3 regions of the Candidatus Clostridium eludens genome follow, and region 1 is predicted to be linked to each of the others. Evidence: riboswitches for the same ligand, from Rfam matches in the RefSeq annotation. Region 1 holds a riboswitch; each other region holds the start of a gene.
What was found. Region 1 has a riboswitch for cobalamin ahead of ACJDU8_RS03765 (energy-coupling factor ABC transporter permease). Riboswitches for the same ligand answer to the same signal wherever they lie in the genome.
Positions count from the first base shown of each region.

Region 2: it holds a riboswitch for cobalamin, as region 1 does, so the genes downstream of both, ACJDU8_RS15495 (DUF512 domain-containing protein) here and ACJDU8_RS03765 (energy-coupling factor ABC transporter permease) in region 1, are expected to answer to the same signal.
Region 3: it holds a riboswitch for cobalamin, as region 1 does, so the genes downstream of both, ACJDU8_RS15470 (energy-coupling factor ABC transporter permease) here and ACJDU8_RS03765 (energy-coupling factor ABC transporter permease) in region 1, are expected to answer to the same signal.

Region 1 is NZ_JBJHZX010000004.1:51,561-64,551, forward strand. Features, by position in the region: gene cbiG (cobalt-precorrin 5A hydrolase) at 3-1,025, opposite strand; gene ACJDU8_RS03735 (cob(I)yrinic acid a,c-diamide adenosyltransferase) at 1,029-1,568, opposite strand; gene ACJDU8_RS03740 (pyridoxal phosphate-dependent aminotransferase) at 1,621-2,688, opposite strand; gene hemB (porphobilinogen synthase) at 2,726-3,691, opposite strand; gene ACJDU8_RS03750 (energy-coupling factor ABC transporter ATP-binding protein) at 3,696-4,550, opposite strand; gene cbiQ (cobalt ECF transporter T component CbiQ) at 4,550-5,338, opposite strand; gene ACJDU8_RS03760 (energy-coupling factor ABC transporter substrate-binding protein) at 5,335-5,658, opposite strand; gene ACJDU8_RS03765 (energy-coupling factor ABC transporter permease) at 5,664-6,404, opposite strand; cobalamin riboswitch at 6,565-6,747, opposite strand; gene ACJDU8_RS03770 (ATP-binding protein) at 7,177-8,019, opposite strand; gene ACJDU8_RS03775 (uroporphyrinogen decarboxylase family protein) at 8,058-9,134, opposite strand; gene ACJDU8_RS03780 (ASKHA domain-containing protein) at 9,156-10,826, opposite strand; gene ACJDU8_RS03785 (uroporphyrinogen decarboxylase family protein) at 10,830-11,852, opposite strand; gene ACJDU8_RS03790 (DUF1638 domain-containing protein) at 11,889-12,557, opposite strand; gene ACJDU8_RS03795 (CobW family GTP-binding protein) at 12,651-12,991, opposite strand, start outside.
Region 2 is NZ_JBJHZX010000023.1:82,255-86,576, forward strand. Features, by position in the region: gene ACJDU8_RS15485 (energy-coupling factor ABC transporter ATP-binding protein) at 1-7, shown strand, start outside; gene ACJDU8_RS15490 (DMT family transporter) at 77-1,144, shown strand; cobalamin riboswitch at 1,408-1,595, shown strand; gene ACJDU8_RS15495 (DUF512 domain-containing protein) at 1,799-3,103, shown strand; gene ACJDU8_RS15500 (LysR family transcriptional regulator) at 3,184-4,113, shown strand.
Region 3 is NZ_JBJHZX010000023.1:68,838-81,828, reverse strand. Features, by position in the region: gene ACJDU8_RS15485 (energy-coupling factor ABC transporter ATP-binding protein) at 1-395, opposite strand, end outside; gene cbiQ (cobalt ECF transporter T component CbiQ) at 411-1,190, opposite strand; gene ACJDU8_RS15475 (hypothetical protein) at 1,194-1,541, opposite strand; gene ACJDU8_RS15470 (energy-coupling factor ABC transporter permease) at 1,525-2,229, opposite strand; cobalamin riboswitch at 2,415-2,602, opposite strand; gene ACJDU8_RS15465 (metal-dependent transcriptional regulator) at 2,791-3,261, opposite strand; gene ACJDU8_RS15460 (Nramp family divalent metal transporter) at 3,471-4,781, shown strand; partial or broken gene ACJDU8_RS15455 (metal ABC transporter solute-binding protein, Zn/Mn family) at 4,914-5,549, opposite strand; gene ACJDU8_RS15450 (CobW family GTP-binding protein) at 5,656-6,606, shown strand; gene ACJDU8_RS15445 (GTP-binding protein) at 6,622-7,263, shown strand; gene ACJDU8_RS15440 (permease) at 7,279-8,322, shown strand; gene ACJDU8_RS15435 (TIGR03943 family putative permease subunit) at 8,323-9,111, shown strand; gene ACJDU8_RS15430 (YibE/F family protein) at 9,225-10,370, opposite strand; gene ACJDU8_RS15425 (iron-containing alcohol dehydrogenase) at 10,917-12,089, shown strand; gene ACJDU8_RS15420 (ClC family H(+)/Cl(-) exchange transporter) at 12,482-12,991, opposite strand, start outside.

The DNA.
Region 1 (12,991 bases):
CACTATTGTGAATTGTAATTTGTGCATTGTGAATTGTGGATTACCTCCACTCCTATGCATAGGGTCATTCCAGATAAATTTAGTTTACTAACTAGAATTTTGCCTCCTGAGAGTTCAACACAGGGTTCACATACAGCCTTCACACCAATATGTTCTTCTACAAATTTACTGCCTTTATACTTATACTGCACCGTTTTTATATCCTCATTGCTAAAGGTCCTAAATTGCGCCCCTAAAAATTCCCCTAGTTCTACAATTGCCTTCTCTTCACTTTTCACACTGGATGAAGCAACTATCTTGACGGCCCTTTCATCTATGTTATGTTCCTTAAGTTTTTCTCTTACTATACCATTCATTGTTTCAGCTGAATAATTTTTTCTGCAGCCAATTCCAATAATGATATTTTTCCTTATGAGCTTAAGTTTAACTGTATTATCATAACCTTTAAGATAATTTAGTTTATTTGTTACATATACAATTCCTCTGGCAATTTCTAAATCAGTTGTATATCCTTTTGGAAGCTGAATAAGATTTTCTTCATCTTCAAAGCCAATATTCTCACCATTTACCATAAGAGCTGAAATACATTTGGCTTCTTTCATATTATCTATTATTAACTTATTTTCTTTTGCAATAATATCTGGGGATTCTAAATTCAAATTATCTGTGGCAGTGGTAATTACAGCTTCTGCATTTATTATCTCTGCTATTTTTTCTGAAAACTCATTGGCACCACCTAAATGTCCACTCAAAAGGCTTATAACATATTTCCCCAGTATGTCAACTACAATAACAGCAGGATCTTCAGTCTTATTTTTTATAAAAGGGGCAATGGCCCTAACGGCTATACCTGTAGAAGAAATAAAGATTATAACATCATAATTTTTTATAAGTTCTTCCGCAAGCTTTGTAATTTTAAAATTTTTAATTTTACTTTTTGAAAATATATTTACCGGTATAACACCATTTATTTTTTCACCAATTATATCACCATATTTATTCAAGCTAATTAGTGCTATATTCATATTCTAATACTCTATGCCTTCTCTTGCAGGTACCCCTTTATCCATATAATGTTTTATATCTTTCATCTCTGTTACAAGATCAGCCCTTTCTAAAATTTCTTTAGGTACATTTCTCCCGGTGAATACAAGTTCCATATTGTCTGGTTTTTTATCAATAAGTTTAATGATTTTTTCTACAGAAAGCAGCCTATTTGAAAGTGTCCCCATAACCTCATCCATTATCAAAATATCACAATCATTATTTTCAAGAGTTTTTAAACAAAACTCATAGGCTTTCTCTACTTCTTTTTTTAGTTCTTCTTTTTCCTCATCATTTAATGTCCAAAAAAAACCTTTTTTCTTTTCAAACCTATATATTTTGAAATTACTTTCTAGTTTTTTTGCACTTTCAATTTCGCCTGATTTAGAAGTTTTTAAAAATTCAACCATATATACCTTAAGGTTATTTCCTACAGCTCTTAATGCCAATCCTAAAGCTGCTGTAGTTTTACCTTTTCCGTTTCCCGTATATACCTGAACAAAACCCTTTTTTAATTTACCCATATTTTTACCTCCTTTTAAATCTGGATTATTTTATAAATAACAAGTCAATATGCTAGCATACCGGCTGGCTGTTTCTTTGAAGATGCCTTAAAATAGCTAACAGCTTTTCATTGGAACTTCTATCTTTTATTGCAAACCTTATAAAGTTTTTATCAAGTCCCCTGAAATTGTCAGCTTTTCTTATAATTACTCCCCTATGAAGACAGTAATCATATACCTGATTTAAGCTTATATTTCTTATCTTACATAATACAAAGTTTGCGTAAGTCAAAAATACTTTTTCTATAAAATATAATTTTCCAAGCTCCTCCACCATAAATTCTCTTTCTTTTTCAATACAGACAATTGAGTCATTAATATAATCCCTATCACTTAAGCAATATTTAGCAGCCACTTCCGCAAAACAGTTAATATTCCAGGGATTCTGCCTAGTCTTTATTTTATTTATAGTGCTGTCATCTTTACTTATGCCATATCCAAATCGTATACCCGGCATTGCAAAAAACTTGGTCATTGCCTTTATTATGAAAAGACTTTTATATTTTTCAATTTCTCTTATAAAACTAAATTCAGGTTTTCCTGTAAATTCTATAAAAGTTTCATCTAAAATAATTGTCTTACCATTTTTTTCACAAAAATCCAGTATAGGCTGAAATTTATTCTTATCAACTACTCCGCCATTTGGATTATTGGGATTTCCAATTATAATGGAATCTACTCCTGTGAGTTTAGACATTATGTCGTTATAATCAATTTCCATATTAGAAGACAAATAAGAAAATTCAATTCTACAGTTCCACCTTTTTGCATCCATTTCATACTCTACATAAGAAGGCACAACAATAAGTATACTTTTAAACAGACTTATTGAAATGTCAATAATTTCAGAAGCACCATTACCTAAAACAATATTTACATTTTCCTGGCCAATATATTCTTTTATATACTTTATCAAATTTCTATAGTGAATATCAGGATAAACCACTGCATTTTTTAAAGCTTCTTGTATATTTTTCGAAAAAACTCTAGGAAGTCCAAGAGGATTAATATTAGAACTATAATCTAACAATTTCCTTTGTTTAAAAACTCCATCAGTATAAATATCTCCTCCATGAAGCATTCTATATCCCCCTTTCACAGCAGCCTTAAAGCTGCAATCATTTTTTTGTCCACCTGGCGGCCTCCATGGCATAATAAGTTATTATTATATCTGCACCTGCCCTTTTAATTGATGTAAGCATCTCAAGTACTATGGACCTTTCATCTATAACTCCAATAGATGCTGCGGCCTTAACCATGGCAAACTCTCCGCTTACGCTATAGGCTGCTATGGTATGATTAAATTTATCTCGTGCCATCCTTATTACATCAAGATAAGATAAAGCCGGCTTTACCATAACTATGTCAGCCCCTTCAGCAATATCTTCTTCAATTTCAAGCATTGCCTCTCTGCCATTGGCTGGATCCATCTGATAGCCTTTCCTGTCTCCAAATTGCGGACATGAATCCGCAGCTTCCCTAAATGGTCCATAAAAGGCCGAAGCATATTTTGCACTATATGCCATAATACTTACATCTTTATATCCATTGCCATCTAATATATTTCTAATTGCTTCTACCCTTCCATCCATCATATCTGAAGGTGCCACCATATCAGCTCCTGCCTGTGCATGGGAAAGTGCTATTTTTGCTATGTATTTTAATGTTTCATCATTATCTACATTATTATCTACAACTATGCCGCAGTGCCCATGGCTTGTATATTCACACATACATACATCTGTAATAACCCAAAGCTTAGGTGCAATTTCCTTTATTCTTCTCACTGCTTTTTGAACTATGCCCTCACAGTCATAAGCAGCACTGCCTATATCATCTTTATAATCTGGAATTCCAAAAATCATTATACCTTTCACACCTGATTGAACTATGTCATCAATCAATTCAGTAAGCCTATCCACAGACCAGTGAAAATTATCTGGAAGAGATTTTATTTCTTTTTTTATATTTTCTCCTTCCACAACAAATAAAGGATAAATAAAGTCTTCTGGATTTAATTCTGTTTCTCTTACAATACTTCTTATTGTAGGATTTTTTCTAAGTCTTCTATGTCTACTAAACATTCTATTACCTCCATTTTGTGTTATTTGTCTTAATCATCATTTCAAAAAGCTCCTGTTTGTTTTTTGGTATTTTGCTGCGAGAACTTATTTGTCCATTTCTATATAAGTACTCAAAAACTTCAAGAACCAGAGGCTTCTCAAGATAACATTCATTTATTAAATCATTATCAGAAAAAATCTCATAAGGTGTTCCCGCTCTAACTATTTCCCCATTTTTCATAACAAAAATATAATCCGACCAGGAATATGCCAGCTCTACATCATGGGTTGATAAAATAACAGTAATACCCTTTTCATTAATATCATTAAATATATCAATAATCTGCCTTGCATGTTTAGGATCAAGGCTTGAAGTAGGTTCATCAAATACTATTACCTCTGGATTCATAACAAGTATATCTGCAATTGACACCCTTTTCTTCTGTCCATAACTTAAAAAATGCACAGCCTTATCTCTATAGTCATACATGCCTATATTCTCCAGAGCCATATCCACCCTTTCTCTCACCTCAGCTTCACTGAGTTTTAAATTTACAGCTCCAAAAGAAACTTCCTGATATACACTTGCTGAAAATAGTTGATTTTCCGGATCTTGAAAAACTATTCCGATATTTTTTCTTAATTCCATCAAGGATTTTTGATTATATTTCATCTCAGTTCCCTTATATACCATACTGCCTTTAGTTGGTTTTAAAACACCATTAAAATTTAAAAATAGCGTGGATTTTCCAGAACCATTAACTCCGATAAATGATATTTTTTTCCCTTTTTCTATTTTTAAGTTTATATTATTCAATGCTTTAGTTCCATCTGGATACTGAAAGCTTAAATTCTTTACCTCAAGTATATATTTATTCATTATAGAATTCCCCCAAAAATGCTTTTACCAAAAGTTATAAGTATGAACACTATTTGTATAATAATCATCAATAAAATGTTTTTATATGAAATTTCATAACTATTTTCTATTAAATTTATTTCACCATCATAGCACCTGGATTCCATGGCAGTATAAATATCCTGTGACCTTTTATGTGAACTTATAAACAGGCAGGTAACCAATTTTCCTAATGAATTATACCCGGTTTTAATTGTTGAATATCCAAGCCTTGAATTTTGCGAAATAAAAATCATATTGGCTGTATCTAAAAGTACAAAAATAAATCTGTATATAAGTCCCATCAGTTCAACAAATAATTTAGGTACTCTCATCTTTCTAAGTACCATCAAAACCTCAAAAATAGGAGTTGACAGAGTAAGAAAATATAAACAGGAAACCGAGGCAAGTGCCTTAAAAAATATTTTTGAAGACATCAAAATACTATCTTTTGTACAGCCAAGTGTAACATTTAATATACTAAAACTGAACAATATATCATTAGTATTTCCAATTATGTTTATTGCAATGGTAACAGTTCCAATAACCAAAAATACTAGTGGAACTGACATTAATTTTATATAGGATACAATGGGTATTTTCCCTTTGAAAACAGTTATGATACCCATAAAAAATATTACCATTATTGAATATACTATGTTATCTAGAAGTATACAAAGTATCATAGTTAAAATAGAAAATACAAACTTCTCCACAGGATTAACATTTCTTAACTGAGATACATATGCCAGTTTATCTATAGAAATCATGATTTTTCACTTTCATCCTTTTTTGATTTGCCCTTTAAGTATCCGAAATAATAACACACAATCCCTGAGCCCACAGCAGCCTGTAATGAAAATAAGAGACTTTCTATTTCAGCACTTGGCGGCTGCCAGATGGAAGAAAACCACGGCTTATAACTTTTATCAATCTGTGTAATTGCCTTTTCAGCCTTGTCATCAGAACCTGCAAACTTGGCATTTTTTAAAAATATTAGAGGAATAACCGCAATAACTATTACAAGAAAACACAATATCAAATTTTTCTTAAACACACTGTTGTTTTTACTTTTGCCTTCTATATTCATTCTTATTATGCCTCCTTTGATATAACATTTAACTGTATAAGTTCTTCTTTGTCGTAATTATTTAAAAGATTGAAAACCACAACAGTCAGTATTCCCTCACTTATGGCAAGGGGAATCTGGGTTACTGCAAATATACCCATAAACTTTATCATAGAGGCCAAAACTCCACCGGTGGCATCAGGAAAGGCCAGCGCAAGTTCAATTGAAGTTGTAATATAAGTCATTAAGTCTCCAAGCATTGCTGCTGTAAATACCGCTGCAGATGATGACACATTTCTCTTCTTTAAAAGCTTGTACAGAAAATAAGATACTAAAGGTCCAACTATTCCCATGGAAAAAGTATTAGCGCCAAGAGTTGTGATTCCTCCATGCGCAAGAAGAAGTGCTTGAAATATAAGAACTATGACACCTAATACGCTCATAATCGCCGGCCCAAAAAGTATGGCTCCAAGTCCTACTCCCGTGGGATGTGAACAGCTTCCTGTCACTGATGGAATTTTTAAAGCAGAAAGCACAAATGCAAATGCACCTGACATTGCTATTAACATCTTTATTTTAGGATTTAATTTTATCTTTTCTTTTATGGAAAACAAGCCTATAACTATAAAAGGTATGCATATAGCCCCCCATGCTATACACCATTTTGCCGGAAGAAATCCTTCCATAATGTGCATTGCAGATACACTTTTAGGAATAAACAATAATCCAAGAAAAATCCCCAATGAAATCTGATATTTTTTTGACATAAGAACACCTCATCACTTAATATTTTTTATATAAATTTTAATATCAGGTTGTTTCTTCAAACTTATAAAAAACCTTTTAACAAAGCGTTAAAAGGTCATAAATGGATATATTGTTCTATACATTCCATAATGCTATTTCCTCCTATCACTCGTAGAAAAAAATATTACACAAATATAGGCAAGTATCCTGACTTGAAAATCTACATCTAAGTACGCCTTCCCAGTTTCCCAGTGGCTAAGGTACTTAAACTCATTTCTTACAGTGGCGTGACCGTTCAGGAATTGAACCTGATTCCTCTTTAATTAATCGCTTAATGATTAAACCTATATTTTTTAATATTAAATTTTACTTATATTGCTTCATGAATAGATAATTTCATATTTCATATATAGTACCATAAATTGATACTTATATGTATGTGCTTATGTGACAAATTTTATTATTAGTAAATTACAACTGATATTAATAATTTATCAATTTTTACGATGTTTTTTATGGCTATTATTAAATAACAAAACTTTAACATTTATTCACTCGGTTAATAGCCAGGATATTCGTCGCTTTTACCTACCCCCAAGAAACATATATTTCACATCTGTTATTAGAAACATTACTTTTAAAATTAATTTTGCATAACAGATTGTGAAGCTCGTTTCTCTTTTACAATTTTAACGCCTATAAATATAAATTATAAAATTTTCCTAATTATAGTTCATTATACAACATTTCTATTATTCTAGCAAATATAATTTAAAAAGTATATCTTTTACTTCATGAAACATGAAGATTGTTTCTTTTTTCAAGTATTCTATCACAAGCTTTTATTATGTCATTTTGATTTAATTCATCTTTTTTATTTACTGCAACAAAAAGACAGGCATCTATAACCGCATTTTTTATATCTCTTCCACAAAAATCCGTAAATTTTTCTGCCAGTTCTTTAGTGTTTACATCATAACTTTTAGGTATGCTGGGCAGTAGGTGTACCTCCCAAATTTTCTCTCTGCATTCTTCATCCGGCATGGTAAAATTAATGTTTTTAACTCTTGTTTCAAAAGCATAATCATAATTTTTTACCAAATTAGTAGCAAATATTACTACACCCTTAAATTTTTCAAGACAGATAAGCAGTTGACTTCTCATGGAATTTATAGCTTGTTCTGAGCCTTGAGTTACATGTGTAAGTCTCTTAGATAACATTGAGTCAGCTTCATCAATAAATAATACAGCATCATTTTTTTGGGCTGCCATAAATAAAGCTTCCACATTTTTAGGGCCTTCACCATGATATTTACTTTCTATCTGTGCATAACTAGCTATTAATATTTTTTTGTCCAGCTTATTTGCTATGGCATGAGCAGCCATAGTTTTACCTGTTCCAGGAGGTCCATAAAAATTCAAAGCAGATCGTGGATGAGGCTCGAAGGTTCTTAAACCCCAAGTATCAAAAACTAAGGTTTCATTTTCTATAATACTTAAGGAAATTTCAAGTTCCTCTAAAACATTTTTAGTTAAAATCAAGTTTTTAAAATCCCATTTTGGCTCTTTGACTTCATAGCGTTCTGCCCTTTTCTCAAAGTTAAACTCATTGTTATTTTCATTTCTAAGAGACATTTCTACTCCTCCTATATTTTATTGAATTCTAAATATTTCTAGCTAAACAGCTCTGGTTCATATGGATACTTGCCATATTTTATTGCCGCTTTACGCAAAGCATGAACATTTTCAGGAGGCGTATCAATTGGAAAACCACATCCTAACGCAAGTACATAGCCTTTAGGATTGTCATAGGCTTTTCTAAGACATTCTTTAGCATCTCTCTCCACATCCTCTGGTGTTCCTAAATACATAGTTTCCGTAGGTTTTACATTGCCAATCAACACTACTCTGTCTCCTACAATCTTCTTTGCCTCTTCCAGATCTATAACATCATCAAGGCTCAATGATTCTGCACCCGTATCTGCCATCAGTGTCCAAACTTTTTTGGTATTTCCGCAGATATGAAGGTACGGAGCTCCCTTGCCTGAAGCTTTAATAGAATCAACTATTTCTCTTAAATATGGAAGGGTAAACTCCCTGAACATATTCTGACTTATTAAGCTTCCGGAAGCGGATGGTTCTGCTATACCCATACTTACATCAAGTTTTGCAGCTTCTTTTATAAATGCAATTGTGGTATCAGTTACAAGGCGAAGGATTCTATGGGCAAATTCAGGATTTTTTCTTGTATCACGCAAAAATTTTTCTATTCTCATAAGATTTCCAGCGGAGGTAAATGGTCCAGGCACTTCCACTGAAACTGGTATTTCTTTTCCAAATTCATCTACAAGCTTTTCTGCAGTCTCCAGCACAAATGGAAACCTTCCTGCTTTTGCAGGATGAGGTACACTTAATTCTTCCAAATCAGAATCATCCTTTATTGCATATTCTGAAACATAAGGAGCACCATGATCAGGAAAAACAAGTTTACTTCCTAATGCTTCAGCAATTCCTGCAAGCCCTGGACTAACTCCTGTTGATTCTATTCCATATTTTTCATTTGCTGCTAATTGCCCTTCAACAACCTTTTCCGGGAAAAAATGAAGATCAGATACTTTTACACCTATTATAGTTGCAGCATGATCACCTATAAAAATATTACAAGGTACTCTGTCAAAAGGCTTACCATTAATCATAGCTTCAATTCTTTCTTTTGGAGTCATTTCATCCTTTAATAAAAATTCACTCATATTTTCACTTTCTCCTTACCTTTAAAAAGATAAACATTTAACAAAAATCTTATCAAAATTCTCACCATTTGATAATTCAACTACTTTAATTGTTTTTACTGTATCTTCCATTTCTTTTCTGTATTTTTTATTTAATAAAAATGCACGCCCTCCAGATTTAGATGTATTACCGACAAAATCTATCTTATCTTCAAACTCCTTTGGTAATAAGCCTATATTTATGAGGCTTTTTGCTCTTAGATGATAGCCAAATGATCCGGCTATTTGTATTTTATCAACTTCATCTGACTGTACTTCTTTACTTTTCATAAGAAATTCTATTCCCGATCTTACTGCACCTTTTGCCAGTTGAACCTGTCTTATATCTTTTTGGGTGAGAAATACGCCTTTTGCTATTTCAAAAGCAATTTTTCCATCTAACTTTATCAGCCTTTTCTTCAATACCTCTGGCAAATTGGATTTTTCAGGTGATACAAACCTGCCATTTTTACCAATAACTCCGCTAGAAACCAGCTCTCCAACAATATCTAAAAGGCCGCTGCCGCAAATTCCAATAGGTTCTCCATCTTCAATGGTTCTGATTTCTATAGAGCCATCTTCTTCTATATTAAAATATTCTACAGCACCTCTTTCAGCTCTCATACCATAAGTAATATTCATACCTTCAAAAGCTGGACCTGCTGCAGTGGATGTGGAGGATAATTCACCATCTCGTCCTATTACCATCTCTCCATTTGTTCCAATATCTACAAATAGCGTAGTACCTTTTCTATCTTGAAGCCTGGTAGCTAATATACCAGACGTTATATCTGGTCCTACATATGCTGAAATAATAGGTGGTAAATATATCAGTCCATTATCTGATATATTCAATTTATGATCTTTAGCATCTAAATAACTTCCTCCCACCACTTTTGGAATATAGGGGTATTTACCCAAAGAATATGGGTTCACATTAGCTGCAAGATGAATCATACATGTATTACCGCTAAAAACCGCTTCATAAATATACTTTCTATCTATTTCAGTTTTTTTTGTAATTTTTTCTATCATGCCATTTAATTCTTTGCTTATTTCAGAGTACATTATATCTAAGCCTTTTTCATCAGAGGCAAATTTTATCCTGGATAAAACGTCCTGGGCATGTAAACTTTGTGGATTTAATGCAGAAACTGAATCAATTTCTTTACCTGTGTTAATATCAACCAGTGATGTAACTAATGTTGTAGTTCCAATATCCACAACCAATCCATAGTTCAATGCTGTAGTATCCCCTTCTTCTTCTCCTATTATTTGTTCTCCTGCATATATAAAAGTCTTTCCTGTATCTTTATATTCTTTTTTAATAAAACTATCTACTTCTATATTAAAACTTTCACCGTGATTTAATATTTTTAGGGTCTTATTTAAATTCTCTGATACCACCTGTACATCTATATCTGCCATTACCCTGGCCTGGCAGGACAATACAAAACCCTGGGACTTCTCCTCCTCTGATAAATGATGCTTACCTTCCTGCACTATGTCCTGTAAATTATCACTAACAACTTTTACCTTACATTTACCACATACACCTACTGCATTACAAGGAGACTCTATAATAACTCCGGCTTCCCTTGCCGCCTCTAAAATTGTAGTTCCTTTTTCCACGTCAATTGATTTATTATTTGTAACAAAATTTACTTTTACCATAAATTATGACTCCTTTACCACTTTTGTCATTGATACTATATTCTTTAACGGGGTTGATGTACTAAGTCCGCAAGCTGGTGATATAATGTTAATGCCCTCTTTTACAAGCCTATCTGTTTGATTGACAACTTTTTGCTCATCTCCAAACTCTAAAAGAATTGTACTAAGATTTCCCATGGTAGTAAGCTCAGGGTACTCTTCCTTCAATGCCTTTAAATTGATAAATGCATCTGTACTTATGGCATCAGACCTGATTTCTGGAATATACTTCATTACAGCATTCATTTTTCCACATATATGCACAATAACTGGTGTATTCATTGCATGTATTGCATCAACAACTTTATTTATATATCTAACTGCATATTCTTTAAACATCTTTGGTCCCAGTATCTCTCCAGTTGCAGTTGGATCAGCAATAGAAATTACACTTGCCCCATTTTCTATCATTAATTTTGCCAGTTCTATAATATGATTGCTTGCATAATCAATTACCTTATGGGCATCGTTTGCCTTTTTCCTTAACTCCTTTAAAAAAGAAATAGGATCTACAATTGATGCTGACGCACTGACTGGTCCTGTGAGACTCCCTATTACAGGTACATCTGAATACTTTCTTGAAAGTGCGCAGGTAGCTTCAATTATTGAATTAACCCTGAGATTCTTCTCCATTGCACCCAATTCTTTAAATATTACATCTGATACAGAAGAAAATACCTCTTTCTGTATTTTGGGTTCACAGGAAAGAGTTCCATAGTTTATTTCACTCCCCAATACTTCCGCTTCAACAGTCATACAAAATGGTATGCCAAAATTTTCGAAACCAGTATTCTCATGTACATCACTTGCAATTTCAGCCATTAGTTTGCCATCATGGTGACCTTCTGGAAGCTTATGTCCAGTTTTATTCATTACCTCTACAATAGCTGAGTTCATCATTCCTCCTGGACAAATTACAGGCGGTCTATCTGTGGTCTCCTTTTTAAATGTACGAATTATACGTTCTTTTGGACTTAAATCATTCATAATAAATATCTCTCCTTCTGCTTTGTATATTAGCAATCACTTTGCACTAATCCCAAAGCCTTCTTCAGTAATAACTCCCAAAGGGTCTATATTTATAAAATTTTTATCATCCCAAGGTCCTCTTACGATCTTTTTAATGAAATCAATTCTCCCTTTAATTTCCTCATATTTAACATTGAGCAAGCTGGCTATTTGTTTTGATTGTAATACTTCTTCATCTTGAGAAGGACGATCTGTGTGTATGAATAAAACTTTTTTATAACTATCATACATTCTGTTCAATACGCTTAATGCCTTTTTTTCACCATATTTTTCAAGAATACGATGGTGATCAGAAAGTATTGATTTCTCTGTAATCATCCACCCACAAGTTAAATAAAATATTCCCTTTTCTTTTTCAAAATCACACACATAACCCTTATCTGGAGCAAGAAATACAGAAATACAATCATGAACCCTTGGTATTGTAAGTGCACAATTAGTTGCCTTTAAGTCCCTGGCAGCACCTCCGCACAAACCAAAAGCCAAAATAATTCTGCTATAACCTAAAGATTTATCAATAATATTTTGAAGTTCCCTGCCAAGCTTCTTAGGATAAAGATGATAATCCATAGATATAAACTCAAATTCTTCATGGGGTAATGGCTCTATTGATAATATTTCTTCTTTCATAACCTCACAAGCTATTACTTTTATCTTCATCATTATATCTCCCTGCTATTTCACATAACTAAACTTCAATTCAACAAACTATTATAGCTAATGATATAACTACTAATTTTCAAACCAAATATATTTTTAGAAAAGACTTATCAAATTTTCTTTATTTAAATTAACTCCTATTACACACACCTGTCCAGTATAGTCAGGTTCTGTGTCTCTTATTTCAAATTCATTTGGTACAAAATCAAACTCAACCCAATGATTTCTATCTGTCTGTACTATTCCTTTTGCTCTCAATACTTTGCCGTATAACTGTTCATTTTTAAAATTACTAAATATATATTTTAAAGTTTCTACTGAAAATAATTTAGGTGTTTCAATTCCCCAGCTGCTAAATATATTTGGGGCTGAATTTTTTCTTATGGTTTTAAATTTTGTTTCTACCTTTGGCCTTTTAATTATATTTACTTTTCTAA
Region 2 (4,322 bases), on a different contig from region 1:
TAAATAAAAATTATCATATATGGCTAGTTTAACCAGAATCGTATTATATTTTATTTATGATTGAAGGAAAGTAACAATGAATAAATCAAAACTTTATCCTAGTATGACAGCATTATTAGCATCAATTTTATTTGGTGCAAGTACTCCTATAACAAAAATACTTTTAGGTCAAATTGAGCCTATTCCTCTTGCTTCATTTTTATATCTTGGTAGTGGATTCGGGTTGTTTATTTTCCAAATTATTGCCTTAATGACTAAGAGACAACCTATAAATGAAGCACCTTTGAAAAAGAAAGACTTTATATGGCTCTTAGGTGCAAGTGTTGCAGGTGGAATTATTGCACCTATTATTTTGTTAGAAAGTCTTAAAATAACCCCTGCTTCAACTGCTTCATTATTGTTAAATTTTGAAGCAGTTGCAACTACAATTATTGCAATAGCATTTTTTAAAGAAAATGTGGGGAAACAAATTTTAAGTGCAGTAGCATTAATTACACTTGCAAGTATTATTTTATCATGGAATTTTAAAAATGAATGGGGTTTTTCAATAAGCTCTTTAGGAATAATTTTGGCTTGTTTTTGTTGGGGAATTGACAATAATTTTACAAGGAATATTTCCTCCAAAAATCCATTTTCTATTGTTACACTAAAAGGAATTATTTCAGGTTCATTTTCTCTTGTTTTATCTATAATATTAAAAAATCAAATACCAGACTTGAAAGTTATAACAATTGCTATGATTATTGGTTTTTTCTGTTATGGTTTAAGTATTGTATTATTCGTATTTGCCATGAGAGATTTAGGAAGTACAAGAACCAGTGCATTATTTGGGACTGCCCCATTTATTGGATGTATTTTGTCTTTTATTTTACTAGGTGATATTCCAAGTACTATGTTTTTTATATCACTCCCCATTATGATTATTGGAGCAGTACTTTTACTAAAAGAAGAACATAATCATAAGCATATACATGAAGTAATTCAACATGATCATAGACATAATCATAATGATTTACATCATTATCACCAGCATTCTGGTGAGGAAACCATTATACGGGGTTATCATTCACACTTACATACACATAAGGCAACAGAACATATCCATCATCATTCACCAGATATTCACCATAGACATGTACATTAATTTATAGGGCATAATGATTAAAAAACACTTGCGATTTTAATAAATTCAGACTTTTCAGCTGACACTTACATTTTTTAAGTATTAGCCAAAATTCTTGTTTAGTCGAGTAATATTTTACATTTATAAAGGTAATAATTGTATATGATTAAATCATAAACGTAGATTTCTGTGATATGTTGGTAAAAGAAAACCAGATACAGGATTCATAAAAAAACTGTAAAGCATTGCTTTAGTTTTTATATTTATGTATACTTAGATTAAATTTAATATTCTAGATTATAGGTGACTAAAATATAACTTATTTTAGTTTAAAAGGGAAGCTAGGTGAAATTCCTATACGGTCCCGCCGCTGTAATAGAAGAGTCCTTATAAAATACCACTGGTAAAACTGGGAAGGTTGTAAGGATAATGAGACTTAAGTCAGAATACCTGCCTATATTTATGTACTATCTACTCTACGAGCGATAGAGGGGATTGTTAAAATGATGAGTTTACTTATTTTTTATGATTGAGTAATCTTTATTTATGATTCCTTTTAGCATATCAGTTAGAAGGATTTTTATTTTATAATAAATATTTATATAATACGCAGCCCTATAAATATTGAAGGATATGCAGAACAGAATAATTATATGTCATAAAAGGATTAAAAACATGAGTAACAAAATATCAAAGGTTATAAGTAGAAGTATTGCTGAAGAATTAGAGATAGAAACTGGAGATATCTTAATTAGTATAAATGGTACTAAAATTAAAGATATAATAGATTACAAGTTTCTATTGGCAGATGATTACATAGAAGTTGAAATAGAAAAGAAAAACGGAGAGATTTGGACTTTAGAAGTTGAAAAAGAATGTGAAGAGGATTTAGGAATCGAATTCGAAAAGGGAATTATAGATGAAGCTCGGAGTTGCCGTAATAATTGTCTTTTTTGTTTTATTGATCAGTTGCCAAAGGGAATGCGAAGGACCTTGTATTTCAAGGATGATGATTCAAGATTATCTTTTCTTCAAGGAAATTTTGTAACCTTAACAAATATGACTGATGAGGATATAGACAGAATTATTAGATATAGAATCAGTCCTATAAATGTTTCAGTACATACAACTAATCCAGAACTCAGAAAAAAAATGCTAAATAACAGATTCGCCGGAAATATTTATAAAAGGCTCGAGAAATTAGCAGCTGCAGGGATTAAAATGAACTGTCAAATAGTATTATGTCCTGGGTACAACAATGGAAAAGAATTAATTAAAACAGTTAAGGACTTATATAAATTATATCCTTCTGTTGAAAATGTGGCAGCAGTGCCAGTTGGTGTTACTAAGTTTAGAAAAAATCTAAATGAAATAACCTTATACAATGCTGAAAGTGCTAAAGCAGAACTTAATAACATTAGTAAGTTCCAACAGAAAGCTTTAAAGAAGATTGGAACTCCATTCATTAGGTTATCGGATGAATTTTATGTGCTATCAGGAAGTGAAATTCCAAATACTAAATTCTATGGAGAATTTGATCAGATTGAAGACGGTATAGGAATGATTAGGTTTTTTAGAGATAGTATTACTAAAAATCTAAAAAACCTTAAAACGAAGGGGAAAGGTTCTTTTACCTTAATTACAGGTGTTTCAGCATATAATGAAATATTATGGGCTGCAAAAGCTATTGAAGAAAGAAATACTGAGGTTAAAATAAACGTTCATAAAATTATAAATTATTTTTTTGGTGAAACAATCACTGTAGCTGGTTTGTTAACTGGACAGGATATTATGAAACAAATACAAGCTGATAGTGTTTTAAATTATATAATAATGCCTAGAAATATGTTTAAAGCTGGAGAAAACATAATGTTGGATGATGTTACTGTAGATGAACTAGAAAAATATTTTAAGAAAGATATTTTAATATGTGATTATACAGGTGAAGACCTAATTCAACTTATTAATGATAATATTTAATCTGTAGAAAATGATTATATCAAAAATATAAATAAAGTATAAACTAAAAAATGTTTTATTAAGAGGGAGGGAAGTATAAGATGACATTACAGCAACTAAAATACGTAATTAAAATTGCAAACTGCGGATCAATTAATATTGCTGCTAAAAAGCTTTTTATTACTCAACCGAGTCTTTCTAATGCAATTAGAGAGCTTGAAACTGAACTAAATATAAGTATTTTTCAGCGTACAAACAGAGGAATTAGTGTTACAGTTGATGGAGCAGAATTTTTAGGTTATGCACGACAAGTGGTTGAGCAAACAGAATTATTAGAAAAACGATATATTAATACAAAGCCTTCAGCACAGCATTTTTCTGTATCAACTCAGCATTATGCCTTTGCTGTTAATGCTTTCGTTGACTTAATAAAAGAATATGGAAATGATGAATACGAGGTTAGCTTAAGCGAAACGAAAACTCATGAAATTATTGATGATGTAAAAAATCTTCGAAGTGAAATAGGAATCTTATACTTGAATGAGTTTAATTCAAAAATCCTAAACAAAATGTTTAAGGAAAATAATTTAAAATTCACAAAGCTATTTGTAGCAAAACCACATGTGTTTATTAGTGTAAATAACCCTCTTTCAAAGCAAAAACGAGTAACTATTAAAGATTTAGAGAATTATCCTTATTTATGCTTTGAGCAGGGAGAATATAATTCATTTCACTTTTCTGAGGAAATTCTAAGTACTCTTTCTCACAAAAAAAACATCAGAGTTAGTGATAGAGCAACTCTTTTTAATCTATTAATAGGCTTAAATGGATATACTATCTCAACGGGAATTCTAAGCTCTGATTTAAATGGAAATGATATCATTGCAGTACCTCTAGACGTTAATGAAAAAATAACAGTTGGTTGGATTTCACATAAAAGTATTACACTTAGCCAACTTGCAAATGTCTATATTAGTGCACTGAATGATATTATTTTAAAATTCGGGGTAATTGGAGCATTCGTGACATGAAGTGCAAAGCAGCTTGTAAATAATGGTATATTGTAGCTGTTTAGAGTAATTTACAGCAATCAAGAATTCTAAATTTAAAAATTTTACTAAAGTCTAAGACGTTCCAAAAATAGAAAATCACCTATCAAGGTGAAATTTGCCCTAAAATTAAAATTAGGTGTTTTAAGAACTGGTCAAAAGAAATTTAGTGTCTAAGTATCTGACGTATG
Region 3 (12,991 bases), on a different contig from region 1:
TTTTGGTATCCGTTCAAACCTACTATATCCAAGGCCCAGGAAATAGATGTATCTAAACTCTCTCGTGAGACATGCATATTCATTAATCCATAGGCAATCTCTTGACGTACTGTAGAGCAAAAAAGCTGGTCATCTGAATCTTGAAAAACCATACCAACATTACGACGGATTTCTGGTAAATTTTTTTTACAAACTTTTAAATTATTAATAGTAACGGTACCTGATGTAGCTTGCAGTAAGCCGTTAAAAAGTTGAAAAAGAGTTGATTTGCCTGCACCATTAGGTCCCATTATAGCAATTTTTTCTCCTTCATGTATTTTTATATTAACATTATTAAGTGCTACAAACCCGTCACTATATTTATAATTGACTTGAGATACATTTACTAGTTCCATATTCTAGTCCTTTCTTCAAATACTTATATTTAGAATAACTAAAGTAATTAGCAAAACAATGGCTACAATTCCAAAATACAGATCTTTTTTAGGAATTGTATTAATAAAATAATCTGAAGTAATACTCTCTTCAGTATATCCTCTTGATAGCATGGCATTATATATTTTTACACTACGATCAAAAGATTTAATTAGAACATATCCTGCAACCATTCCAGTATCACGAGCTTTCTGTACCCATGATAAATTACCAGCCATGCGGCTAAGTTGAGCTTGTCTCATGTTATGTGCTGTCTCCTGAATAATAAAAACATATCGATACATCATATCGGCTATATCCACAATTATACCAGGAATCTTACATATCCTTAGTGTTTCCAGAATCTCAATCATAGGTGTACTAAATGATAGAACGCAGCACATAGTAACAGCTGTCATAATACGCAGTAACATCAAAGTTCCAAGTTGTAAGCCTTCCTTGTAAGCTTTCATATGGATTGGGCCTATATAAATAACAGACAAAATATGACTACCATTAGTAAAAAGTAAGCTAAAGAAAACTAGCCATGCTATCCCAAAAGGCATAATTAATCTTGTGAGTAAGTTATGCCAGGGTAGGTTTAAAATGCTAAAGGCAAATAAAGTAACCACCCAAAGAAATACTACCAAATACCAATGGAAAAGAAGGGTGGTAATTATAATACCGCTTAAAAAAATTACAGTCTTAACCCTTCCGTCTAAACGATGTAATAAGGTATCTCTATCAGAGATTTTACTAAAACGAGAGATATCCATAGTCTACTCTTCCTCTAAATGAGCTTCTTTTTTCTTTGATGCTGATTCACCAAATAGTTTTTCCCAATGATGACCAACAATCAATCCAGCAAAAAAGTTTGCTACTGAGAAGGCTCCTACTTCGGCATCACCAGGCAGTTCTATAAATGGATGATGTTCTATTTTGGTTACTTTTGAAGCCATGTTATTAACGCTATCATCCGTTCCACCTGCTTCCATCTTATGCCTATCCATGTATTTACCTGATGCAAATATAAAAAGTAAGATTACAAACATTACTGCGAGTAATATCTTAGTATATTTATCAAACCATTTAACAGATTGTCTTTCATGTTTACTTATTGAGTTCAACTTTTCTCGCCTCCCTTAGCTTTTCTTTTTCTTCGTCAGTTAGTATGTTTGGAAGTAAGTCAGGACGTCTGCTAAGCATTGCTTGTAGAACTGCCGCAGTAAATACAGCTTCAGCTATGGCAAGTGGCAGTTGAGTAGGTGCATAACCCATAAAGAATATCATCCATTGTTTTACTAGAGGAACATTACCATGTAAACTAATTGCAAGTTCTAAAGCACTAACTAAATATGTAGCTAAGTCTCCAATTAATCCGGCTACTCCAGCAGCTAACCATATAGGGCTGCGAGCAAGTCTTAATACTCTCCAGCATAAATAACCCAGCAAAGCTCCTGCAATCCCCATAGAAAAGGTATTAGCCCCAATGGTAGTAATACCCCCATGTCCTAGGAATATAGCCTGAAAAAAGAGAACAATAGCTGAAATAACAGCAGTAGCAAAAGGACCTATAATAATAGCTGCCAGTGGTGTACCACATGGATGAGAACAGGAACCGGTTACAGGAACGGGCAAGTGCATGGCTGATATAACAAATACAGCCACACCAGTCATAGCTAAAAAAGGCTTGTACGATAAATTTTCCTGAGATCTTTTTTTGATTTCTCGAATGCCTGGGATAACAAATGCAGCAGTGATGCCATACCATGTTCCCCATGCCTGGGGAGATAAAATACCATCTTCAATATGCATTATAAAAACCTCCAATTCATCTTTAAATAATATCTTATAAAAAGTTAATATTCTATTGATACTTAAACTAATACCCACCTAACTTTGAGAACTATAAAAACCTCTTAAACTAAACGATTAAGAGGCTTAAATATAACTATAGTCAATAAAAATATTTCAGTCACCTCCCTATCTTCCGTAGAGTTGTTGGTGTAGTATTATAGGCAGGTATTCTGACTTAAGCCTCATTGTCCTTACAACCTTCCCAGTCTTACCAGTGGTATTATATAAGGACTCTTCTATTACAGCGGCGGGACCGCGTGGGAATTTCACCCAACTTCCCTTTTAGACTAAAATAAGTTATATTTTAGTCACCTATAATCTAGAATATTAAATTTAATTTAAGTATACACAAATATAAAGACTAAAGCAATAACTTACAAGTTTTTAGGGTAATTATTATTTTTAATTGAAGAGATATAATTGAAAAATATTCCTTGATTTTAAAGTTAAATTTTTATCATTAGTTTGTCCGGAACGATACATGAGAGCTATGTTTTCTATATATAAGAAAACATAGAATTACTTTTTAGATTTAATATGATTTTTAAACTTGGCTGTTATATCAGGGTTATCTTTACTAAATTTTATAAAATTTTCAAAACACTTTGCTGTTTTCTTACTTATAGTATGCTCGATTTTCTCAGTTTCTGTTAAAATTTCTGATTCAGGTACCCCTAATATATTTAAAAATTCTTCAATAATGTTATGTCGTTTCAACAATGCTTTTCCAAGACGTTTTCCATCCTTTTCAAGTTTTAGAATTCCATATCTTTCATATTTTAAAAGGTTTAGTTCAGCTAGTTTTTGTACCATTTTGGTGGCTGAGGGTGGCTGTACATTAAGTGCAGCTGAGAGTTCATGAATTCTTGTGAAACCTGTGCTTGCTGATAATCTATATATCATTTCAAGATAGTCCTGCATAGAAGCACTAAGTGAACTTTCTTCATTTTTCATATATTCACTAAAAGTGTAGAAATAATTATTATTCAATATCATCACCTACCTCAGCTTATAGTATACCTAATAAATTATATGCATCATGAAATAAAAAATTACTTTTAAAGTAACCATTTTATAACTAAATGCATAATTTATACTGTAAAAATAAAGTTAACCTAGACTAAAAAGGTTAACTTTAAATAATTATTTTATCCGTGTACAACATATTATATATACGGAGGAGAAAGGTGATATTTTCAATGCAGAATGAAAAAACTTTAATTGATGTAAGTTTAAATCCACCAAAACATATCAATATAAAAACAGAATTTAATAATGAAGAAATAGAAAAGAAAATTAGCATAAGACAATTACTGAAGTTTTTAGGACCAGCTTTTGTTGTTAGTGTTGCATATGTAGATCCTGGAAACTTCGCTACCAATATTAGTGGAGGGGCAAAATTTAATTATACTCTCATTTGGGTTATCTTATGTAGTAATTTGATGGCTATATTTTTACAAATCATGTCTGCTAAGTTAGGAATAGCTACAGGTCATAACCTCCCTGAAATGTGTGCTCAAGTATTTTCAAGACCTACAAACTGGATATTTTGGATCATTGCAGAGTTAGGAGCTATGGCAACAGATTTAGCTGAGTTTCTTGGCGGTACATTAGGATTATATTTATTATTTAGAATACCCATGATATACGCAGGGCTTCTTACAGGATTAATAACATTTGTAATCTGCTATATGGAAAAGTATGGTCAAAAAACTATTGAAATCATAATATCAGTACTTGTGGCAGTAATCAGTGTTGCCTATACAATAGAATTATTTCTTGCAAAACCTAATTGGGCTCAAGTGGGAATTCATACAATAGTTCCTATGCTACCTAATGGTGAGGCCGTATTAATAGCAGTAGGTATGCTTGGAGCAACAGTTATGCCACATGTTATATACTTACACTCACATTTAGTTCAATATAGAAGCACAGATTTATCTGATGAGGGAAAATTAAAACATTTAAAGATGGAAAAAATTGATGTTGCCATTGCTATGAATATTGCTTTTATTGTTAATACGGCAATGGTTGTAGTATCTGCTGCCGTATTTTACAAAAATGGGATAACAGTTGATACAATAGAACAGGCACATAAGTCATTACAACCCTTGCTAGGTTCCCTATCTAGTGGTGTATTTGGAATAGCACTGCTTGCATCAGGATTGTCATCTTCTGCTGTTGGAACCCTAGCAGGACAGACAATTATGAAGGGCTTTGTTAACTTAAGTATACCGATAAATATTAGAAGGCTTATAACCATGCTGCCGGCCTTAGTTATCATTGCAGTTGGAATTAATCCAATGTATGCTCTCGTTTTAAGCCAAGTAGCACTTAGCTTCATTCTTCCATTCCCGATTATCCAAATGTTAACTATAGCTAAACGAAAAGACTTGATGGGTACATTAGCTAATAAAGGTTCTGTAAGGTTTTTGGGTGTTGTAATAGCTACTATAATAATAGTACTAAATGCAGTGCTTTTGTATCTAACGTTTACCGGTCAAGCTTAATATCAGTTACACCTACAATTCTTTATCCTATATAAGGGGGATGGCTATATACCATTACCCCTATAAACTAATACGAATGAAGACATGTTGTACATTAATGTCAATTCTAGAGTTAATACAAAAATTATCAGGTTATTTTAGGCTGTTGTAGATCATATCTAAGTTACTTTTCATACTTTGAATATAATCTTTATTATCTTCTTTACTTTCAACTGTGTATATTTTTTCCACCTTAGCACCTACCTCTTTGGCAAGAGTATTAGATACTTTAGGACTTACCATATCTTCAACAAATACAGTTTTTATCTTATATTGCTTACAGTAATTCACTAACTTTGCTAATCTTTGGGGAGAAGGTTCTCCCTCAGCAAATACATCCTCCACACTATTTTGGTTTAAGCCATAATCTCTACAAAGATATGCAAACGCAGCATGCCCTGTTACAAAGTTCTTATTTTTAACTGTCTGGAATTTTTTATTGTATTCATTGTAAAGAGCATTAAGTTGTTTTGAAAAGTTAGTATAATTATTTTCATAAAATGCTTTATTTGAAGGATCAGCTTTGATTAAAGCATTTTTTATGTTTTTAGATTCATTTTCAGCACCTTTTAAACTAATCCATAGGTGAGGATCATACTGACCATGCTCTTTCAACTCATTACTGTCGATGTTTTTAATTGGAGTTGAACCATTTGAAGCATTCACTACAATTAAATTTTTATTGTTAACAGAATTTAAGATTTTATCTACCCAGGATTCCATATGGAATTTTATGTTGAAAATTTTGTAAATTAAATGCTAATGATTTGTATTTACTTTTATGAAAAATTCATTTAGAATTTCATATTAGGAGAGGGGTGGTAATGTGAAAACGATGATAGATATCTTTTCAGGATTTCTAGGAGCAGGTAAGACAATGCTTATAAAAAAGCTTATCAATGAAAAGTTACATAGCGACAATATTGTTATTATTGAAAATGAATTCGGTGAAGTTGGTATTGATGGAAGTATACTAAAGAGAACAAACATTGAAGTAAAAGAAATCAATGCAGGTTGTATCTGCTGTTCAATATCTGGCGATTTTAAGAAAGCTATAAAGGAAGTAATTGAAAAGTATAGGCCTGAGAGGATTATCATAGAGCCTTCAGGTGTGGGAAAGCTTTCTGAAATTTTAAATAGTATTAACAGCGAGGACATGAGAAGTAGTGTAAAATTGAACATGATAATTACATTGGTTGACGTTTTAAAATATGAAATGTATATTACTAATTTTGGTGAGTTTTATAGAAATCAGATAATAAATGCAAAGACAATAATTTTAAGCAGGACTCAAAAGATAGCTATGGACAGATTGGAAAAGATTACTGCTGCAATACGTAATTTAAATCAAAATGCAAATATCATCACAACTCCTTGGGATAGATTAAATGCTAACACGATAGTAGAGGTTGCAGAAAATGATGCTAAATTCGATATAAATGAAAAAGTAAATCTTCTAAAAAAACCAGCACGGAACTTAAATTTTAGAATTGCGAAAAATCATCATGCTGACCAAATATTCAATACATGGGGTGTTGAAACTCCTAAGATATTTAGTGAAGTGATTTTAAAAAATATATTCTCAAGATTAGAAGATTCTGAGCAATATGGTACGGTTTTAAGAGCCAAAGGAATAGTTCAGGTAAGTGATAATAAATGGGTACAATTTGATTATGTACCAGAAGAATTTCAAGTAAAGGATACATCCCCTGATTATACAGGTCGTATATGCGTTATAGGAAGTGATTTAAAAAAAGATGAACTAATGAGTCTTTTTTCCATATAACAGTGAGGTGATTGTATGATATTTAGATCAAATATTGAAATAGTAGCAGGATTTTTGGGGGCCGGAAAGACTATTTTTATAAATGCTCTATTAGAAAATACTCTTATAGAAAAAGAAAAAGTCCTGATAATACAATGCGAACAGGGTGAAAAAAACATTAGAGTGGATATAAAAGAAGGCTCTGAAGTTATTACTAAGAAATATGAAGCACTTAAACCACTTAAAAGTGAATATCTAAGATATGCTATTAACCTTTACAATCCACACAGAATAATAATAGAGCATAACGGGAGTAGAAATATTAACGAGCTGCTTCACTTGCTTGATAAAAGCGAAATATCAAAATTGTGCAAGCTATTAAGTATTTACAATATTATAGATAGTATTACATACGAACTGTTTCTAAATAACATGGGTACTCTTATCTTGGACTCTATTTATAACAGCAACCTCATTATTCTTAATAACACAAAAAGTATTTCGGAAGAAAAACTCAATAGTATATTAAAACAATTAGAAAAATTCAACACGGATGCTTTTATAATGCCTGTTTCGAATATAACAGATCTAAGTGCAGTATTAAATGAAAAAAACATTTTATATAAAGGTTTTATGAAAAAAGTAGGTCTATACTTGAGAAATCAGTTATCCAGCTAAAGAGAGGTACTGAAAATGTTAAAAATATTACCAATGGAAGATAGAGTTACAAATGTATTAATTTTTATAATTCTAATTCTATTTATGATAGCACTAATACATGATATCGGAATAGTACAATATTTTAGAATTCCAAGGTCCAGTCTTCAAAATTTTTCAACTATATTCATTAGCATATTACTTGAAGCAATACCCTTTATAATGCTTGGAGCTTTTATCTCATCTATAATTCAAGTTTTAGTTTCCGAAGATATGATTGCAAGATGGATTCCTAAAAATATATTCATTGGCCTTATACTTGCTTCACTTATGGGGCTTATCTTTCCGGTGTGCGAGTGTGCAATAGTACCAATAGTAAAACGATTGATAAAGAAAGGAGTACCGGTAAGTATTGCAGTTACCTTTATGCTTGCAGCTCCTATAATCAATCCTATTGTACTACTTTCAACCTACTATGCTTTTTATAACAAACCCTCAGTAGTGCTTATCAGAGCAGGATATGGATTAATTTGCGCGATTATGGCTGGTATTATGATAGGCATTGTATTCAAAAATGAGAATGTCATTTTAACAGAAGATATCGAACTAAATAATGAATGCTACTGCGGATGTGGAAGCAGATATAATCATCAAAAAAACAAGAATAAGCTGGTAATTATTCTAAATCAGGCTAATACAGAATTATACAATATAGGTAAATATCTAATTGTAGGGGCATTTTTATCGGCAACATTTCAAACTGTGGTACCAAGGAATTTCTTAACGTCTTTCGGAGAAAACCAAATACTCTCAGTAGTAGTAATGATAATCCTGGCATTTTTTATATCAATCTGTTCTTCGGCAGATGCCTTCATTGCAAAATCTTTTCTAGGCCAATTTGCTATTGGATCTTTAGTGGCATTTTTAATTATGGGACCTATGATTGATCTTAAAAATACTTTGATGCTGAGTGGAACGTTTAAAAAAGGATTTGTAGTAAGGCTCATTATATACATATTCTTCTTATGTCTTATTGTGGGAACTTCAATAAATATATTGGCAATGCTTGGGGGTATATAAATGAAAAGATTTAACAAAAGTCAGTTTGTCTGGTTTCTTATTTTAGCAGGTTTCACCATATATTTTTCATACTTGATCAAAACTGGGAAAATAAATTCTTTTTTGCATCCAAGAATGGTAAAATACACCATGGCATCAATTTGTGGATTGATAATACTGATGTTTGGGCAATTTAAAAGAATATTTGAGATAAGCCGAAACAATAAACTTAAAATAGGATACATTCTATTCTTTATACCGATTATCTTAGGATTTACCGCAAAAGGATTTGCTCCAAGCATTGCTAGCGATAAAGGTGTCACATTAAGTAGTACTAACAATACTACCGCGAATATATCAAATAATACAAATGCTAATTCTACTGATAGCTTTCAGGAGTCTCTAGTGGCTCAGAGAAAAAATTATATAGAAAATGGAGTAGCTGTTTTTGAGGATCCCACATATTATAAACTTTTAGATGATATTTCTTCAAATCTTAATTACTATAAAGGTAAAAAAGTAGAAATTACAGGCTTTGTATTCAAGGATAAAAGTTTTGACAAAAATCAATTTGTGATTGCAAGGATGATGATGACATGCTGCGCTGTAGATGCTCAAGTTGTAGGAATTATGGCACAATACGATGGTGCTGAAGCCCTAGATAAATCGGAGTGGGTTAAAATTGAAGGTAAAATAGATACGACTATGTTCAAAGGATCAGATTCAAATAAAGCTGAAGAAATGCCTTTGATAATAGTTGAAAAAATTGAACCTAATCAGAAACCTGGAAGTCAATATATTTATCCATAAAAAAAACAAACATGATGATGTTTGTTTAAGTTTATTTAGAATTTTTATAGTAGAAACAGTACCTACTTGTTTCAATTATAGGGAGATTTATTTAATATGAAATTTATTTCATCTCAATCACCTAAAATGCAACACACAATAACTGTTATTGGAATTGTAAAAACCAATCCTATACTTCCAGCCAATGTTTTAATAATTTCACAGGCAATCATGTCCTGATTTACTATATCTAAAAAATTACTGTTATTGGCTAAATAGCCTAGCACCAGACATATAGAACCACTAATATATGCAAGAATTAAAGTATTAGCCATAGTTCCCATCATATCTCTGCCTACAGTCATTCCAGCTTTCATAAGTTTTCCTGTACTAATTCTTGGATTTGCCTGTTTTATTTCATTCATAGTTGATGCTATGGATATACTTACATCCATTACAGCTCCAAGAGCTCCTATGAGTATAGCTGCAAATAGAATGGCCTTAAAATCAAGTACATGTTTAAGTGGAGCATCCATTAGCAGCTGAGCTTCTTCAGTACCCACTCCGGAAACTTTTGCTGTATTGACTAATATAAATGATATAATTCCGGATATGACTACTCCACTACTTGTCCCAATAATAGCTGAAAGTGTTTTACGATTTATTCCTCCCACGATAACCAAAGATATAATAGTTATGGAAATACACACAAATATTGAAATAATAATAGGATTATATCCTTGTAAAATTAGATTCAGAAACACTTTTATTACCATAAAACAAGTAAATGCTAGTGTTATTATAGATTTGAATCCTTTGCCTCCTCCAATTAATATCATAGAAAGTATAAAAAATATAAGTAAATAAGCTAGTGGTTTATCTCTTGCAACTTGATAAATATTAGATGAAGTTATATTACCATTACTATCCTCACTTATAGATAGAAATACCTGATCTCCTTTATTAAAAACCAAATTTCCTTGCTTAGATGGATCTACAGTATTTTTTATAATAACATTTTCACCCTCATGTTTTCCACTTAAAATTTGTATTTTTAATGTCTGGTCTTCAACAACAATATTTTTGTCACCTGCATTAACATTCTCTTTCTTAGTAGATACTATTTGTATAACTTTAGCTCTAATGGAATCTGTATTTATGACATTTGAATTATCATCTGCAAATACTTTTGAAGGAATTATGCTTTGTACTATAAACAAGCAAAAAATGATTAGATAAAAGAAAGTCCTCTTATTTTCTTTCGTAAGCAATTTTAACATCTCCTTTTTGCTATTCCAATTTATTTAACTATTTATATGGGAAAATCAACTCGTTTATTACCTGATTTTTGATTTAGGAAAATTATAGGGTTTGATCCATTTTGAGATATAACACAAGGAGATTTTTAAATTACATAAAAATAAACTGATAAGAGGATTTGTAACTACCAAAAAACAATTTTTACTTATAATTTTTAATATATTCTGTTTTAAATTCAATACAAAAAGCCTGGTTTTTGTAACAATGACCTCTGTAAGTAGCTATTTAAAGTGTAGGAGGGCGTCCTATTTTAGCTACCGGGAATAAATCTTTAATCCAAATTCATTGTTCATCTTACATTTCATAATGCTTTTGTGCCATAATATCAATCTCCAAGTTTTTTCTTATTTTACCAACAACTTGACTTTTATGCAATTTTAAGTTTTCAGACACGTCCTAGTTAACTATTGAAAACAAAAGTGTATAATTTATACTTTATATACATAGTTAGTCTGCTAAATAGGAAGAATAAATTTAATACACATTTATGATCTGGAGGGATTATATTGGAGAACACTCATGATTTTCGTTCACCTGCAATAAATCTTATTGGTGTAGGTTCTATTAAAGATCTGCCAACAGAATTAATGCCATATAAGTTAAGTAAAGCCTTAATTGTTACAGACAAGAATATAATAAGTCTTGGCTATGTTGAAATGGTTGAAACAATATTGAAAAGTTTATTTATTTCTTATGATATATTTGATGGCATTCTACACCCCAATTGTACAGTTTCATTTATAGAAGATGGTCTTACCTATTTTAAAAAAGGATTAAACATATTAAAAAGAGATTATCACTTTATAATATCCATTGGAGGCGGTACCAATCATGATTGTGCCAAAGGTATAGCTGTTGTAGCAACCAATGGTGGATCTATTGCAGATTATGAAGGATATAAAAAAATGACAAAGCCAGCTTTACCAGTTATATCAATAAATACTACTTCTGGTTCAGGATCTGAAATATCCAATTTTGTAATTATAACAGATGAAAGTAGAAAATTAAAGATGACTATAGGAGATCCCAAAATGATGCCCATAATCTCTGTAAATGAGCCTATGTTTATGACAACCATGCCCCCAGAGGTAACTTCTAGCTCTGGTATGGATGTTTTAGCTCATTCAATAGAGGGCTTCGTTTCTACCGAAGCCTCACCTATCACAGATGCTCTGGCAATTAATGCTTTAAAGTTAGTTTTTGGGTATCTAAAAAGAGCATATGAAAATGGTAATGATATGGAAGCCAGAGAGAAAATGATGTTTGCTAATGCCATGGCTGGGATGGTTTTTAATAATGCGGGCTTGGGATATGTTCATTCTATGTCTCACCAATTAGGTGGACGTTATCAGCAAATTCATGGAACTTGTAATGCAATTTTACTACCTCATGTATTAGAGTTTAATGCAGTATCAATACCAGCGGAAAGAATTTTTAAAATTAGTGAAGCTATAGGAATAAGAACAACTGACAAACTAGATGCGGTTAGTAAAATTAAGCATAGCATTCAGAACCTATGTAAAAATATTGATATTCCAACTCATCTAAATTCTATTGGAGTTGACAAAGATGATTTAGAGTCAATGTCCAAAAATGCTGAAAAGGATATTTGTTCCCTTACAAACCCAAGGAGAGCAACTTTCGAAGATATAATGGATATCTTTAAGGCTGCAATGTAGACTTCATTGAAATAAAAAAACTAAGTATTAATTTATAAGAAATAAACCTGGAGTATTTCTAATCTGATCAATAAACAAAATGTAAAATTATAGGAGTGTTGATGAGGGATTTAATATTGGGATAAATAATAGTATTTATCTCAACGATACCATTGCACTTCTATCATTTAAAGCTAATAATTTTATTAGCACCTGCTTTTTTTAGCACATCTGCCGCAATAACAGCAAGCCTATTCCTTTTTTGCATATCATTTTTAGATGGAATATATTTGATTAGATGTGCTCTCTAGAGCAAATAATCCGGGAATTTGGCCTCTTCATTGTCATACTATGTTTATTGAGAATACTGCTAGAGCTTTATTCGGTCCTGTAAAAATACAATATTACCTTTTTCATTTTATAGGTTGTTTTATCTTGTTAGGATGTCCTTTGAGATAATTTTTAAGTAGTGATTCATATATAGGTTTTGAGCCAAGTTTATCTGCTACCAGATATGCAATTATAGCCACAATACTAATTGAAAGTAAATGATTAAAAGAGCCTGTCATCTCAGTAATAAGTACAATTCCTGTAATTGGTGATTTAACCACAGCTGTAAAATACCCAGCCATGCCCATGATTATAAAATTATTCATATAGAAACTATCTAAATGCAGAATACTTATAAATAAGCTTCCATAATCATATCCAATCAATGCACCTATAGTTAGAAGTGGTAAGAAAATTCCTCCAGGTGCTCCGGAACCATAACATATCATAGTAAATACAAACTTTAAAATAAGAAAAATAAAAATAAGTATTAATGAAAAATGTTTTAATGTTAATGCCATTATAAGATTATTTCCACCACCTAGTATTTCAGGTAAAAACAACCCCAATATCACAGATATCAAAAGAGGAAT